Regions from separate parts of the Yoonia rhodophyticola genome, predicted to be linked through region 2. Evidence: riboswitches for the same ligand, from Rfam matches in the RefSeq annotation. Region 2 holds a riboswitch; the other holds the start of a gene.

Region 1 (7,944 bases), 1.7 Mb from region 2:
TAGGACACGGCCAGATCGGCCTGCCCCGCGGCCACAAGCCGGGGCGGTGCGGATGGATCAGCGGGCGGGATCACCGCAACCTCAAGACCCATTTCGGCGAAATAGCCGTTTTCCTCTGCGATGATAATGGGGCCGTGATCGGGGTTGACGAACCAATCTAGCAGCAAGGTCATCTTGTCTTGCGCAAAGGCGGGCGATGCGGCCAAAAATGCAACGGCAGTCACGAGGTGTTTCATATGATTTGTCCCTGTTGATTTAAGAGGCTGAGGCTGCAACCAGAACGATCTCGCCCGGCCAGTTTTGATGAAGCGCTTCGGCGGCGCGCCAGGCCCGTAAACCAGTGGCGCAGCACAGCGCGACGCGCGGTGCCTGCATGCCGGGTATTTCCGAGATAGAAATGCGTTGGGCCGCATGGTGGATGGGTTTCGGGGCCTCGTCCCTGCCGCGCAGCTCGATAATCAGATCGTCTGCGTTCAGCTGCGATGCGGCGACAAATGGAAAACAACTGGCAGGCTCTGCGGCTGTGTCGAAGCGGAAGCCCGACGTTGTGAGCGTGCGCGCGTTCAGTCGGACCATCTGTCCAAGTGGCGAGGGCCCCTGCCCCAGCAACACATTCAGCGCCATTTGCGCCTGCATTGCGCCGATGATGCCGGCAACGGGTCCAAGAACGCCCGCCGTGGCACAGCTTGCACCGCTTTCAGGTGCATCCGGGAACACGGCGCGTAGTGATGGCGCACCGCCGCAAAACCCGCCCACATAGCCGCCAAAGCCAAGGACAGAGGCGCTGATAAGCGGCTTGCCTTGGGCCAGACAGAGGTCGCTTAATAGATAGCTCACGGCATAGCTGTCGGCGCAATCCAGAACTAGATCGGCCTGCGCCACAAGCAGGGCAGCGTTTGCCGGGGTCAGCGTGTGTGTCAATGCGTCAACGACGATCTCGGTATTGATGTCACGACAGCGCGTTGCCGCAATCTTCGCTTTGTCCTGCCCGCAATCAGCTTCGGTAAACAATGTCTGCCGATGCAGGTTTGATAACGCGACCGTATCGCCATCAATCAATGTGATGTGCCCAACGCCCGCCCCGGCCAAAAGCGGCAGCGCCGGCGCCGCCAGCCCGCCCGCGCCCACGACCAAGATACGCGCCTTGCCCAAGCGACGCTGGCCAGCCTCGCCCATCTCGGGCAGGATGATTTGGCGGGCGTATCGGCTCATCGCGTGGCCTTGATCCATGCGCGCATGCGGGCTTCGGGATCTTTGTTCAGGGTAATATCCGTGACGGCCGAGACGATGTCGGCGCCTGCATCAAACACGGCTGCGGCGCGCTCTATTGACATCCCACCAATGCCCACAAGTGGCGTGCTGCCGATGCGGGTTTTCCATTCGGTGACCCTGGGCAAGCCTTGCTGGTGCCATTTCATCTTCTTCAGGATCGTCGGATAGACCGGTCCAAGGGCAATGTAGTCCGGGGTCATGGCCAACACACGCTCAAGCTCGTCATCGTCGTGGGTGGATACACCGAACTTCACGCCAGCCTTGCGGATTGCCGGTAGATCGGCGTCATCCAGATCCTCCTGCCCCAGATGAATCCAGTTGCTGCCAAGGTCGATTGCCGCCTGCCAATAGTCATTCACCACCAAAACAGCGCCATGCTGCTGGCACAGATCGCGCGAGATGGCGATTTCGCGCCGCACGGTCTCATCCGGTTGATCCTTGATGCGCAACTGCACCAGTTTCACACCCAGGGGCAGCATCCGGGCAAGCCAGTCGGAATTGTCGAAAATTGGGTAAAACCGGTCAAGCGTCATGACAGGAATGCCTTTCCGATGACGGGGGTCGAGGCTTCGGCCATGTCGCGCGCCTCAATCGGGTCCGCCGCACAGGCCAATTGCCCCGCCTCCACCGCCCGCATCATGGCACGGGCCATTGCCACCGGATCGCCCGCACGGGCGACGGCGCTGTTCAGAAGAACCGCGTCAAATCCAAGTTCCATCGCATGGGCGGCGTGGCTGGGCAGGCCAATGCCTGCGTCAATGACCAAGGGCACATCGGGGAACGCGGCCCGCATGGCGCGAAGGGCGTATGCGTTGTTCAGGCCGCGGCCCGACCCGATGGGCGCGCCCCAAGGCATCAGCACCCGACAGCCTGCGTCAAGCAAACGGTCCGCGACGATCATATCCTCGGTCGTGTAGGGAAACACCTCAAAGCCCTCATCCGTTAGGATGCGTGCGGCCTCAACCAGCCCAAACACATCCGGCTGCAGGCTGTCAGTATGACCAATCAGTTCCAGTTTGATCCATTTCGTATCAAACACCTCGCGCGCCATATGGGCGGTGGTGACCGCCTCTTTCACCGTATGACAGCCGGCGGTGTTTGGTAGAATATGCACGCCAAGGCTTTGAACCATCTGCCAAAATGCCTGACCGCCGCCGCCTGCCCCCTCGCGACGCAAGGACACGGTGGCCACCCCTGCACCGCTGTCGCGAAAGGCCTGTTCCAAAATCGCGGGGCTTGGATATTGCGCCGTCCCCAGCATCAAGGGGTTGGGCAGGTCGATGCCGTAAAACTGTTTCATGCTCATCCCCCCTGCATTGGTGCGACAACCTCGATACGGTCCCCGTCGGACAATGCGGCATCTGCGCGAGAGGCGGCAGGCACGAAGTTTTCGTTCAGCGCCGTGGCAACACGGCCTGAAAACCCGCATTCGTCCAAAAGGTCTGCAAGCGTTGTGGCAGCGACGTCACGCGACCCGCCGTTAAGTACGATCTTCATCAACCAACTCCGAATGTGTATTGTTGAGGGCCAAATCCGCCACGCCCTGTGCCAGCGCGGGTGCAAGCAGATACCCGTGGCGGTAGAGCCCGTTGGCATAAATTGTACGCCCTCGTCTGCGAATGCGCGGCAGGTTGTCCGGAAAGGCAGGCCGCAGATCCACGCCAATTTCCAGCACCTCGGCCTCACCAAAGGCCGGGTTTAGCGCATAGGCTGCGCTCAGCAGTTCCAGCATGGAACGGGCGGTGATCCGGCTGCGATCCTCGCTCTCGATCATTGTCGCCCCCAGCATGTAGATCCCGTCGCCGCGGGGCACGATGTAGAGAGGGATGCGCGGATGCAGGAGCCGCACAGGGCGGTTCAGGGTGATATCTGGACAGCGGATCATCAGCATCTCGCCCTTGACACCGCGCAGATCGGGCAGCACGTCACGGGCGCGTAAACCCCTGCAATCAATCGCATTGGGCAGGCCTTCGGGCGCGGGTTTGTGATGAAATACCACCCCATTTTCAACAAGCCTGTCGTGGAGGCAATGCAATGCCTTTCGCGGATCAAGATGGGCTTCGGCGTCGAAGAACAAGCCTTCAGACAGGTTAGGGAGATCAGGCTCAAGCTCTGCGATCATTGTGCTGACGGCGGTAAAGCCTTCGGTTCGGCGTGCAAAACGGCGCAAGTCGGGCAAATCCCGTCGGGCGGCAACAACCAGTGTACCGTTCCTTTGAATGTCGGTCTTATCAGCCCACCAGCCGATTGCCTTTTGGCCGAGGCGCAAGACGGGCTCTTCCGCGTTCTCGAACTCGCACCATGGCGCAAGCATACCGCCCGCCCACCAGGAACAGGCGTGCGGCCCCGGCGGACCAGCGGGGTCAAACACCTCAACCCTGGCCCCGCGCGAGACGAGTTCGGTCGCAACCGCTAGTCCTGCGACACCGGCACCTATGACGGACCAAATGCTCATGCCGGCCAGAAGGGATGGAAATGGTGGACGGGGCCATGGCCGTTGCCGATATGCAGCTCATCCGCCGCACAAATGGCGGCCTGCAAGTAGCGGTGCGCCTCTTGCACTGCCTTTGTCAAAGTGAACCCCTTGGCCAACCCAGCCGCGATAGCGGACGACAATGTGCACCCGGTCCCATGGGTGTTGCCTGTCTTGCGACGCGGGGCCGCAAGTTCGGCACGCACCTCTTCGCCGGATACCAGAATATCGTGGCAAATATCCCCCGTCGCATGTCCGCCCTTCATCAGGACCGCCTGCGCACCTACGTCGCAGAGCGCGTATCCTTGCGCCGTCATCTGCGTGCGGTCCTGCGCATCAGATAACCCAAGCAAACGGGCCGCCTCAGGCAGATTGGGCGTCAGCACTGTCGCACGCGGGATCAAAACATCCCGGAGTGTCGCGACAGCGTTGTCGGCCAAGAGCGCGTCACCGGATTTCGCGACCATCACGGGATCAAGCACAATCGGGCCTGAATATCCCTCAAGTGCTGCGGCGACGCAGTGAATGATATCGGGTGTTGCCAGCATACCGATCTTGATCGCTTTGACGTCCAGATCGCCAAGAACCGCCTCAATCTGCGCGCTGATCACGTCCAGCGGAATGCCGTGTACGGCGGTCACGGCCTGCGTATTCTGGGCCGTCACGGCTGTGATGACTGACGCGCCATAGACCCCAAGCGCCGACATCGCTTTGAGGTCGGCCTGAATACCTGCCCCGCCGCCGCTGTCAGATCCTGCAATCGTCAACGCGATCTGCGCCATTCTGGTGCCCCTTTAGGTTGGGCACCGCGCATGAAAACTGCCTGCTAACGCAAAGACCGTTCCCTACGCCGGAATTGCCCGGATCAGGTTCGATGGGTTAGCGCGATTGCGCCTCTCAGCCTTCAACAAGGCACCCCAACGGTTCATGGCGCAGCTAACAAGCCACCCGCATTGTGTCAAACACATATTCCTTCGCTATCGCTCACTGCCACGCCGCGCCGCTGCCCCGATCAGGACACAGTCACCGCTTGCATCGGCCCGGCAAATATCAGTGGTGCAAGCGGGTCTTTCGGGTCAGCGTCAATGTCTATTGTCGATCGCGGGCATCCTTGGGGCGGTTGATCGCGGGGAAGAACGCTCAGAGGAGGTAATTGCATGCCGGCGCCTTTTTTACTGCTGCTGGCGAACCCAGCGAACAGCGCGCTTGCACGGTTCCTTCACTTGGTTTCCTGGGGCTTACTTGTTTTTCTAGGTGGTGGTCCGCAAATTTCGCGTGTGGTGTTCTTATCAGAGAAATGTCTTGAAATTGCTAGGACTGATGCACGGCCGGCAATCCCTCCGGTGTTTTAAGGAGATCTATTATGCTTGATGGTATCAACAAAGGCCCCGGTGCTGGTCAGTCTGTTGTCACAGGTGGTGCGCGCCCGCTCAGCCGTCGTGGTGCGGTGGTGCGGGATCAGGCGGCGCGTAAGCGGCGTGAGACCGCGCAGGCCGGGCGCCGTGATGGTGCTGATGAGACAACCCAAGGCACCCGGAAAGTCCAGTCGCGGTCAGGGTCTCAGGATTCCGCAAATCTTGGCGACCGGGGGAATGATGCCCGCCAGCAGATGCAGGATTTCGGCGAACAGCCCGATGGCGATCAGGCGCTGGCCGAAGCCCTGTTCGGCAAGCAGATCGAGGAATTGACGCTCGAAGAACAGCTGTTGTTTGATGACATATTAAGCCAGACGCTGCGCAAAGGCGGGCCGCGGCCCCGGATTATTTCGGTGCCGACCGCCTCGCGCGCGGAGATCCGCAAGGGCACGGCGCCGCGCAATGCGCTGCCGCCCGGTGTGGATGCGGCTTATGTGCCCGGCAAGAACGTGATCATGGTGCGCCAGGGGCTGTCCCCGGCCCGGCAAGGCGCGGCGATCCGCGAGGAGATGGGCGAGTGGCTTGGGGCGCAGGTCAGCCAGCGCGGGCTGGAACTGGCACCGGGTGATGTGGGTGCGCGGGTTGCCAAGGTGGTCCGGGGGGGCAAGCTGACCCAAGCGGACTTCACCCCGCGCAAGAACGACAAGGCCAAGGTGCGGCTGGGCGGGCAGACCGTGACGGCAAATGCGCGCAGCAGCGCCCAGCCTGACAATGAAGATGCCGGCACCCCATTATCCGCAGATGACCGCGCCAAGTTACTGGGCCTGAACCTCAAGGATGACCCCTCCGATGAGAAGGAGCGCCTTGAAACTGGGCTGAATGTACTGCGCCCGATCGTCCTGCCGGGCAATGACACGACGGACCTGCCCGAGAATTTGCTGACCGCAGATCTGCAGAATATGGACCTGTCCGAGGGATCCGACCAGTTTATGGAGGTGGATTTCAATACCCCCGATGAGGTCCGGGTGGAGTTTCAGAACGAAGACGGCTCGTGGGAGACTGCGGGCGTCAAACCTGCGGGGGACCCATCTGGCCGGACAATGATCAAGCTTCCCGAAGATGGCACCACCAAAATACGCGTGCGCAACATGACAAAGGGCGGGAAAGAGGTGAAACTCGTCCCGCAAGCGCTGGTCCCCAATGAGGAAGGTATCGTCACCAGGACCTATGCGACTGATGACAACGGGGGCACGGTCACAATCCGCGTTGGTGATGACCGCGCGGCCCTTGAAGAGACCGCAGAACCGTTCCCTGAATCCCCTGACGCGCGTGTTGGTGAGGGGCTTGAGAACCTGCTGAAGGACAAGGCAGAGGCTGTTTCCGAAGGCCGGGAGATTCTGGGCGACAGCCCCATCGCCTGGGAGGATCTGGAGAGCAAGCTTGAGGCGGCCGGTATCACGCTGGATGGCGATATCGCAGGCGGTGCCAACTTCCATCTGGTCCTGCAGTTTTTGTCTGGCAACAAAACCCTGTCTGCGTCTCAATTCGGGGCGCTGAAAGAACAGGGCGTGATCAGGATCGAGAATGGGACATTCTCTATTGATCTGTCCAAGGCGACGCCGGAACAGGCGGACCGCATCGTCGACAATGTCTTCCGCATTAAGGAAGGCCAGACACTGAATGATGACGTCAACGCCCTGCCCGAATACGACGGGCAACTGCTGGAGTATAACCTGAACAAGGATCTGGGGCTGATTGACCCCAAGACGATGGAGACGATTGACGAAGTCTATGGCGATGGCGACGGCGTGATGAACTCTGTAGAACTCAAGGCCGCACTTGCTGATGGCTATGTGGCATTCGGCCCCCGCCAGCTTGAGCGGCGCACGCCACCCCCGCCACCCGCCGCGCCCTCAGGCCCGGTTGATGATGAAACCGTGCCCGGAAATGCGCAGTATTATGATGCGGGTGTGGCCTCGACGGCGACCGAAGATATTCCGGTTGAGCATCGCAAACTTGCCGTGATCGAAACCTCCCGCGGCACACGCAGCGGCACGACAGGGATCACCGAGATCCAGTATCAGCGCAAGGACGGCAAATGGGTCACAGCCTCGCGCGATACCGATCAGGATGGTGGTTTTGGCCCGTTCCAGGCCCCTGTTATCTTTGATGGCCGCGATGGGCGGCCCAATATCCGGGCCGTCTATGGCAAGCCCGGCGAGGAAGGGACCGTCTATGTAGAATACAGGCCCGTTCAGAACGGGGATAAGCTTGAATATGACATGTATTCAAGAACAGATTCCAACTTTGGGCGCAACGTCAATGACAATATCGCCAGCGTTGGGGTGATCAAGGACGGTGAGTATATCGAAGAAGAGATCGAGGACGGCGGACAGACCTCGGTCGGTCTGATCGAGCTCCTGGGCACGATCACCGACCCCGCGGGCACCATCGACGCATTTGCCCGCACCCGTGTGACGGTCGACGCGCTTGATCCGCCCAGCCTTTACACAGGCCAGGAAGGCACCCTGATCAACGGGGATGTGATCTTCTCAGCCGACGCCAACGACACTGAAAACTTTCTCAATGAAACGAATGACATCAAGCACACGCGCTACGAGGTTCAGTACAAGGACGAGAATGGCGACTGGAAGATCGGCTGGGCCAGACAGGGCGCTGAATATAGCGGCACGGGTGATGGCGTTGCCCTGACAGACGGGGCCGGGTTCATTCCGCATGTGAATGGGGAACCGCCGACGGTCCGCCTTGTCGTGATCCGCGACGAAAACGCCCGGAGCGGCGCGTTCTTTTACGAAGGCAAAGAGTTCAGCCTGCAGGACGGCC
Region 2 (7,944 bases):
GGCAGATGTGTCAGGTCCTTGTCATCCAGCAGGACACGACCGGATGCCGGTACCAAAAATCCCGCAATTGCATTCAGCAAGGTTGACTTGCCGGCGCCAGATGGGCCGATCAGGGCGGTCAATGCGCGTCCGGCAAATGTCAGATCAGCCGTCAGACTGAAGGCATCTTGGCGCAAAACAAGATTTTCACACTGCAGCATGTCGGCGCCCCACCCAATCAAAGACAGCAAACACGGTAAAGCTCAGACCCAGCAGCAGCAACGCGGCCGAGGCCGCCGCCTCCATCCGGTATGCGCCCATCAGACGATACATCGCAAGCGGCAGTGTCTCCTGCGCGTCACCTGCAAAGAGGGCGATGACACCCAGATCCCCCATCGACAACGCGGCGGCCAAACCGGCGCCAAAACCCAATGGTTGCGCGATGCGGGGCAGGACCACCAAACGCAGCCATGCCAATGGCCCGAAACCCAGCGTGGCACCAAGCCGGGAAAAATTGGTATGCACCTCTTCAATCGCAGGCGCGATGGACCGTAGGACAAAGGGCAGGGCAAGGGTCGCATTGACCAGTGCCGTGACGACAAGGGCCAGTCTGGCAGGGTTCACGAAAGGAAAAACCACCAGAAACGCGCCTGTGCCGATAACCAGACCAGAGGCGGCAAGCGGCAGAAAGCCTATGGCCGTAACCCACCCGCTGCGCCAAAGGCCCAGTGAAACGGCCATGACGATGCATAAAAGGGCCGATGTCAGCGCCACGCTGACCGAACGGATCGCGGCCTGCCAAATGCCGGGCGGCAGGTCCGCGATGCCCGGTAGTCCGCGCAATATGATCATGACAAGTGGCAGCAACAGAAACGCAGCCGCCGCTGCGATAGCAAGCCCATCCCGGACGGGCGACCCCTTGTCCCATCGTTGGATGGTCCGATCCAGACCACCGCTTAACATCGCCTGCGCGCTGAATTTCCAGGCAATCAGGGCACCGGTTGCGCAGAGGCCGAATTGAACACCGGCCAAAAGGGCGGCCCGACCCAAATCAAAGTCAAAACGCAGTGCCTGGTAAATGGCCAACTCGACTGTTGTTGCCCGCGGGCCACCGCCCAGGGTCAGGGCCACGGCAAAACTTGTCAGACAGATCAGAAAAATGACCAGAAACACACCCGGTCCGATGGCGCGCAGCATCGGCCATTCCAGAAACCTGCCCACGGGGGCGTTCAGCGTGGCGGCAAGCCGGTAACGCTCTGCCGGGATGGCCAACCATCCTTGCAGCAACAACCGGGTGGCCAGCGGCAGGTTGAAAAAGACATGCGCCAGAACGACGCCGTGAAAGCCGTAAATCGAAAAGGGGGGCAGCCCCAGCCAGGCAAGCCCCGCATTCAGCACGCCACCCCGTCCGAAGATCGCCAGCAAACCCAATACGGCGACAATAACCGGAAGCAGAAATGGCGCCCCCAGCAGGGTCACCAGCAGGTCCCGCCCGGCAAAGCGGCGGCGCGCGAGCGCGCGCGCGACGGGGACCGCCAGTAGCGTGCTAAGCGCCGCGGATACCAACGCCTGCAAGACCGTGAAACGGATCGCGGCCCAATCCGCCGTTGACAGGCCGCTATCCCACTCTGCGCGGAGTGCTACAGCGGCCAATGTCCCCAGCGTCAGGGCGACAACCACGAGCCCGGCGAGGATGCCGGGCCAGCGTGGCGCTATTGCGAGAGCGCGGTGCGCCATTCATCCAGCGCTGTATCGCGGGCCGCGGCGGCTTCGTCGGCGGTCATCAACAGCGATTTTTCCGGTGTGATGAGTGTCTCGAAACCTTCGGGCAGGCCGGCCTCGGGCGTGGCTGCCGGATACATCCAGTTTGTGGTTGGGATCACGCTCTGGAATGTGTCGGATACCATGAAGGCCAGAAACGCATCCGCCAGGGCGGGCTGATCGGTGCCGGCTACTTTGCCGGCCACTTCGACCTGCATGTAGTGGCCTTCATCAAAGGCCCATGCGACCTTGCTTGCGTCCTCTTCGGCAATCAGGTGGTAGGCGGGCGAAGTGGTGTAGGACAGCACCGCATCCGCCTCGCCATCAAGAAACAGCCCATAGGCTTCGGACCAGCCCGGTGTCACGGTCACGATATTGTCGGCCAGATCGGCCCAGATGGACGGGGCTTCGTCGCCATAGGCCGCCTTGACCCACATCAGCAGGCCCAGCCCGGGGGTGGATGATCGTGGGTCCTGAATCACGATCTTGGCGTCGCTGGCTGCAAGTTCGGGCATATTCGCGGGCGCGGCGGCACCTGCGTTGCCGACAAACGCAAAGTATCCCCAGTCAAATGGCAGAAAATCCGGATCTTCCCAGCCAATGGGCAGGTCCAGGTCAGCAGTGACCCCATGTGGCGCAAACAGCCCGGTTTCGCGGGCCGCGGCCGTTAGGTTTGTGTCCAATCCCAGGACGATGTCAGCCTCTGTGCGGGGGCCTTCCAGCTGCAAGCGCGCCAGAAGCGCGGCGCCGTCGCCCGCATTCACAAACTGCAGATCGCACGCGCAGGTTTCCTCAAACGCGGCTTCAACGGCCGGACCGGGCCCCCATTCCGTGGTGAAACTGTCATATGTGTAGACTTGCAGCACCGGGGTCTCGGCCAATGCGCCTGTGGCACAAAGGGCAAGTCCCGCAGCAGCTGGCAGATAGGTGGCTTTGGTCATCTTATCCTCCAAATGCGACGAGCGGATTGGGGGGTAAGCGAAAATGGCTGACCTTCCCTCCGCCGGTCTTAACCGGTTCAGGTTCAACGGGTCCGCTTTTCAAAGCATCTCAGCCATTTCTGGCCCCCCGAGGTACTGCAACAGCTATGAGAAAAGTGCCTGGATCACAAGATAGAACTGGCATTTCCAGCGCGGATGATGTAACAAGTATTTACATCCAAAAATCATCAGAAAGGAGGCGCCCTTGGGAGAACGCCAGTAATTATCTTATGTCTTGAGCTGCTTTTTGTGTGGCTCGTCTATTTCGTCTTTGGCATGGTCACACGTTATGAAATCCCGATCTGGGCCACCGCATTGCTGGTGATCATCGTGGACCGGACTGTCACCTTCATCACAACATCTGCCGCTGATAAGCGATCGCGTTTACGGGAATAGCTTGGCTTTCGGCTGGGCGCTGGTTATCTGATCTTCCAGTCAGGAGCCGCGCCCATGTCGATCAACAGTTTTGGCCATCTTTTTCGCTTTACCACCTGGGGTGAAAGCCATGGCCCTGCGCTGGGCGCGACGGTTGACGGCTGCCCCCCCGGTGTGCCGCTGGCGCCTGAAATGATCCAGCAATGGATGGATAAACGCAGGCCGGGTTTGAACAAGAACACAACCCAGCGAAACGAACCTGATGCGGTCGAAATCCTGTCCGGCGTGTTCGAGGGGCAGACCACCGGCACCCCCATCCAGTTGATGATCCGCAATACCGATCAGCGGTCAAAGGATTATGGGGATATCGCCAACACATTCCGCCCCGGCCATGCGGATATTACCTATCATCAGAAATACGGTTTGCGCGATTATCGCGGTGGTGGTCGGTCCTCGGCCCGCGAAACGGCTGCGCGTGTCGCAGCGGGTGGTGTGGCCCGTGAGGCGATCAAGACAATCGCGCCGAATGTTCAGATTATCGGCTATATGACCCAGATGGGAACCAAGCAGATCGACCGGACCAAGATGGATTGGTCGCAGATCGACAAGAACGATTTCTTTTGTCCTGATGCAGACGCAGCCGCGGAATGGAACGACTATCTGGGCTGGCTGCGCAAGGATGACCACAACTCGGTCGGGGCGATTATCGAGGTCGTGGCCCGCGGTGTTCCTGCAGGGATCGGCGCGCCGATCTATGCCAAGCTTGATACCGATCTGGCCGCTGCGATGATGTCGATCAACGCGGTGAAAGGCGTGGAGATTGGCGAAGGGATGGCTGCCGCGGCGCTGACCGGGCGCGACAATGCCGATGAAATTTTCATGGGGCAGGGCGGCCCAGAATACAGTTCCAATCATGCCGGTGGCATTTTGGGCGGGATCAGTACCGGTCAGGACGTTGTTGTGCGCTTTGCGGTCAAGCCCACTTCATCCATCCTCAGCCCTCGCAAATCCATCCGGATGGATGGCAGCCCGACAGAGGTGATCACCAAGGGTCGCCATGATCCTTGTGTAGGTATCCGGGCGGTGCCGGTGGGCGAGGCGATGATGGCCTGCGTGATATTGGATCATCTTTTGCTGGACCGTGGTCAGACGGGTGGCGTGCGCGGCGGTATCGGCCCGGATTGATCCGTTCATCTTATGTCAATGGAAACAGGTTGTTGTCACTGATTGGGACCTGCTAGGGTTCGCGGACGATCAAGGGGGAATCATGCTGCCGCTTTTCCGCACCGTCATTTGTGCTTCACTTTGCCTTGGCCTGGCCAGTTGTGGCCTGCCGCGCGGTGCCGGGTTTCAATCCGAAGTATTGGCCGCATCTGCTGTAGGCCCGGCCGAGGATGGCGCCGAACCGGTCTATGATTTTGCGGTCTACGAGGTGACACGCGCAACGCTGCCGGCGTTGCAATCCTGGCCCGACCGCACGCAGAAATCCTATCCATGGGTGACGGATCGACAGGCAGCGACCTCGCTGATCATCGCACCGGGTGACAAGCTGCAGCTGACAATCTGGGACGCGGAAGAAAATTCCTTGCTGGCAGGCACCGGCCAGCGCGCAACACCACTTCAAGAGATCGAAGTTAGCGCTGCGGGTCGTATTTTTGTGCCATATATCGGCGATCTTCGCGTCACGGGCATGTCGCCTGAAACCGCCCGCGCCCGGATCGAAGAGCAATTGACCCAAACAATCCCGTCCGCGCAGGTGCAGCTGGTTGTAGCCCCTGGTCGCGTGAACACGGCGAATGTGGTGACAGGGGTGGCCGCGCCCGGGATTTATCCGCTGGAATATCGCAACACCAAGCTGCTTGATCTGCTGTCGGCTGCGGGGGGGATCCCGCCAGACCTGGTCAATCCGCAGATCCGCCTGGCCCGGGGTGATCAGCTCTATGGCATCGCTTATGAGCGGCTGCTCAAGACCCCATCTTTGGATACGACTGTGCGTGGCGGTGACCGGATCATTGTCGAACCCGAAGACCGGTATTTCCTGTCTCTTGGCGCTGCCGGGACGCAGGCACAGCACACATTCCCCCAAAACAGCATTTCGGCGCTTGATGCCCTGTCGATCATTGGCGGAGTAAATCCGGGGCGCGCAAATCCGGAGGGTATTCTGATCCTGCGGCAATACCGCGCCGCCGATCTACGCAGTGACGGCAGTGGCCCACCCCGGGACCGCGTGGTTTTTGTGCTGGATCTGACGTCTGCGGACGGCCTTTTTTCTGCAGGCCAGTTCGAGATTCAGGCAAATGATCTTGTCTACGCCACCGAAAGCGCGCTGGGCCCAGCATTGACACTGTTCAATGTGGGAACCTCTCTCGCGAGCCTGTCCAACTAGTGCTTATCGGCCCAACGGGCCGCGCAATGCCACGCAGTCGCCAATTGAATACGACATCAGGCAGCCGAGACTGCAAACCCGTATTGGGCCAGTTGGTCGACACACAGTCCGGCATTGCGACAAGGCACAGTTCCAACGACCATCTGATCGTGCCAGAAGGGGTTTTATTACTCTTGGCGTCGTATAAATTCAGGGGCGAGAGCTTATCTCGAAGTTATTCAAGAGGCCGTCAGCGGCGATGCGTAGATTAAACAGTGGTACGATTGGTATTGATCATGGGGATGTGGGGCTATTCTCGGATTTCGAACATGACGGCGAGATGTGGCGGGGGACTGGGCCACGGCAGGCAAGCGAGGCTGTTCAATTCTCGCAACCATTCCTAAGCCCGCCTCATGTGCAGGTTTCGATCTCCATGTGGGACATTTCGAACAACACGAATATCCGGGCCGATGTGCAGGCCGAAAGTGTTACGACCAATGGTTTCGATATCGTGTTCCGGACCTGGGCAGATACGCAGGTCGCGCGCATACGCGTCTCGTGGACGGCCATCGGTGAGCTTCCCAATGATGACGGCTGGGAACTTTATTGACGCCACCCGGGACCTATTGAAGGGGCAATTGCCTTTGCGGGCTCTGCGGTCGGGGCGGCGGCTATCCGCACCTCTGGCGGCATCCAGTATGTTGCTTGGTTTTCAAAGTCGACATGGATGTTATCGCGACGCCATCTGTCCACCGATGCCTGGCGCCGATACGCCAGTGGCCCAAGTCCAGCCAAGATTCTTCGGGGTGTGAATTCTACGTAGGGCACCGGATCGCCTCGCAAACGAATGGAGCCTGCTGCGTCGAATATGAAACTATAGACGTCGTCACGAAACGCAAAGTTAAGCGATTCACCCTGAAATCTGGGGTTGGCTCGCTGCGAGACGACAAACTGCAATGCAACCTCCGCACCGTCGAGAGTTGGGTGTGTGCTGATCAAGTTTGCGACATCTTTTGCATAAGGTTTGATGGGCTTGCCATCCTCGTCTTTCAAACCTGCGGGCGCTGGCGGAATACCTTTGCTAGCCGCTGTCCCCAGCATTGTGCCTTTCGCCAGTGTGTCCATTATACCGGACATCGACGATATGATTTTGCTTTCGAGCCCGGATCTCGCCGCCTTGTAGCTTGTTCTGCGTCCGATGATCGGGGTCTCTTCCATTTCGGGGCCGATACCCAGCGGCAACTGAATATCAAAGGAAAGGACATCGCGCGTCAGGTCAAAAAAACGATCCCATATCGTGCTGGCGCCGAGTGCCAGCACGATAAAAAGCGCGGCTAGTCCAACGATCAACCAGATCGGCTGTGCAAGCTCTGACCAAATAAATGTCAACACCACGTAAAAAACAATTGCCAACGCAACGCCGGATACTGCTGATGATTTCGTCTTCTTGGGCGTTTCCATATTCTTTGCAATGATGTCAAAACGCGCCAGCAAAGCGGATGCCGATGAAATGCGCCCGATCAAATTGGCCTTTTGGTTGTCAAAAAGATCGCCATATTTGTTTTCCAATCGCGTGGCACGACGTTCCAATGCCTCATTTGCAACGAACCCGGTGGCGAATTTCACTGCTGGTGGCACCAAGCCCACCAATCCCGCCATTAATTCAATCAGCATGATAAATCCAACCTATTGAAATTTCTATTTGTGCGACTGCGGCGCGCTCTTTGGCCCAACCGGGCGCGCTGCAATAGGGTGGCATTTTACGCGTCGAGCCTTGCCAAAAGGTCCGAACCCCGCCCACATTTGGACAGACTACCGTTTTTATGGGAACCCCATTTTGGGGAACCAGCCAGGTTTGGGGCGAAATATGTGGGCGCGCGAAATTCATGCCGGTGACGGTGAGTTACTATTCAGTGTCTGGAAACAGCATCTACCGGCAAGTGATGACAGATACGATTGGATACCTGAGGCGTTGACGGCCGGCTGTGACCGCGGGCAATTCCGCCGCGCTTGCGGTTGGTGCCGCGCGAGCAAGAGATTGTCAGCCTGGCGAGCACGGGCAAGACCGATCAGCAAATCGCGGACACGCTGGGTGTGTCAAGAGACGCCATCAAGCAATGGTGGTCCAGAATATATGATCACGTCCTTGATGTGCACCCGGATGTGTTTTGGAACGACAGCAGTTCTTGTGCAGGCGAGGTGCGCGGTACTGAAAAACGCCGATCGGTTCTGGCATATTGCGCATCCCGCCCCTCGGAACTTAGGCCGCACTACCTCAAAAGATAGGCGCCTGCCGGGTCACGGCGATGTGCTGGATCAGGCGGCTATTCCGCGGCATAAAGCCCTTCGTAGATTGGCCCCAGCGTCTTGTGATCGAACAGCGATGACACCGAGGTCCCGTTCCACGTGTTCAGAATCGCCTGAGCGAACATTGGCGCGGTCGGCACGATCCGAATGTTCTTGGCCGATTTGACCGCCTCTGTC

Evidence for each region. Region 2 has a riboswitch for thiamine pyrophosphate ahead of thiB (thiamine ABC transporter substrate binding subunit). Riboswitches for the same ligand answer to the same signal wherever they lie in the genome.
Region 1: another riboswitch for thiamine pyrophosphate. It lies ahead of thiD (bifunctional hydroxymethylpyrimidine kinase/phosphomethylpyrimidine kinase); the one in region 2 lies ahead of thiB (thiamine ABC transporter substrate binding subunit).

Annotation. Positions count from the first base shown of each region.
Region 1 is NZ_CP151767.2:510,083-518,026, forward strand. It holds gene AABB31_RS04010 (ABC transporter substrate-binding protein) at 1-236, opposite strand, end outside; gene AABB31_RS04015 (HesA/MoeB/ThiF family protein) at 256-1,212, opposite strand; gene AABB31_RS04020 (thiamine phosphate synthase) at 1,209-1,805, opposite strand; gene AABB31_RS04025 (thiazole synthase) at 1,802-2,572, opposite strand; gene thiS (sulfur carrier protein ThiS) at 2,575-2,769, opposite strand; gene AABB31_RS04035 (FAD-dependent oxidoreductase) at 2,753-3,727, opposite strand; gene thiD (bifunctional hydroxymethylpyrimidine kinase/phosphomethylpyrimidine kinase) at 3,724-4,527, opposite strand; TPP riboswitch at 4,571-4,675, opposite strand; gene AABB31_RS04045 (hypothetical protein) at 5,109-7,944, shown strand, end outside.
Region 2 is NZ_CP151767.2:2,925,234-2,933,177, forward strand. It holds gene AABB31_RS15865 (ATP-binding cassette domain-containing protein) at 1-200, opposite strand, end outside; gene AABB31_RS15870 (thiamine/thiamine pyrophosphate ABC transporter permease ThiP) at 187-1,716, opposite strand; gene thiB (thiamine ABC transporter substrate binding subunit) at 1,692-2,681, opposite strand; TPP riboswitch at 2,719-2,821, opposite strand; gene aroC (chorismate synthase) at 3,171-4,280, shown strand; gene AABB31_RS15885 (polysaccharide biosynthesis/export family protein) at 4,363-5,481, shown strand; gene AABB31_RS15890 (H-type lectin domain-containing protein) at 5,720-6,070, shown strand; gene AABB31_RS15895 (hypothetical protein) at 6,064-6,984, opposite strand; gene AABB31_RS15900 (LuxR C-terminal-related transcriptional regulator) at 7,480-7,746, shown strand; gene AABB31_RS15905 (ribose-phosphate pyrophosphokinase) at 7,785-7,944, opposite strand, start outside.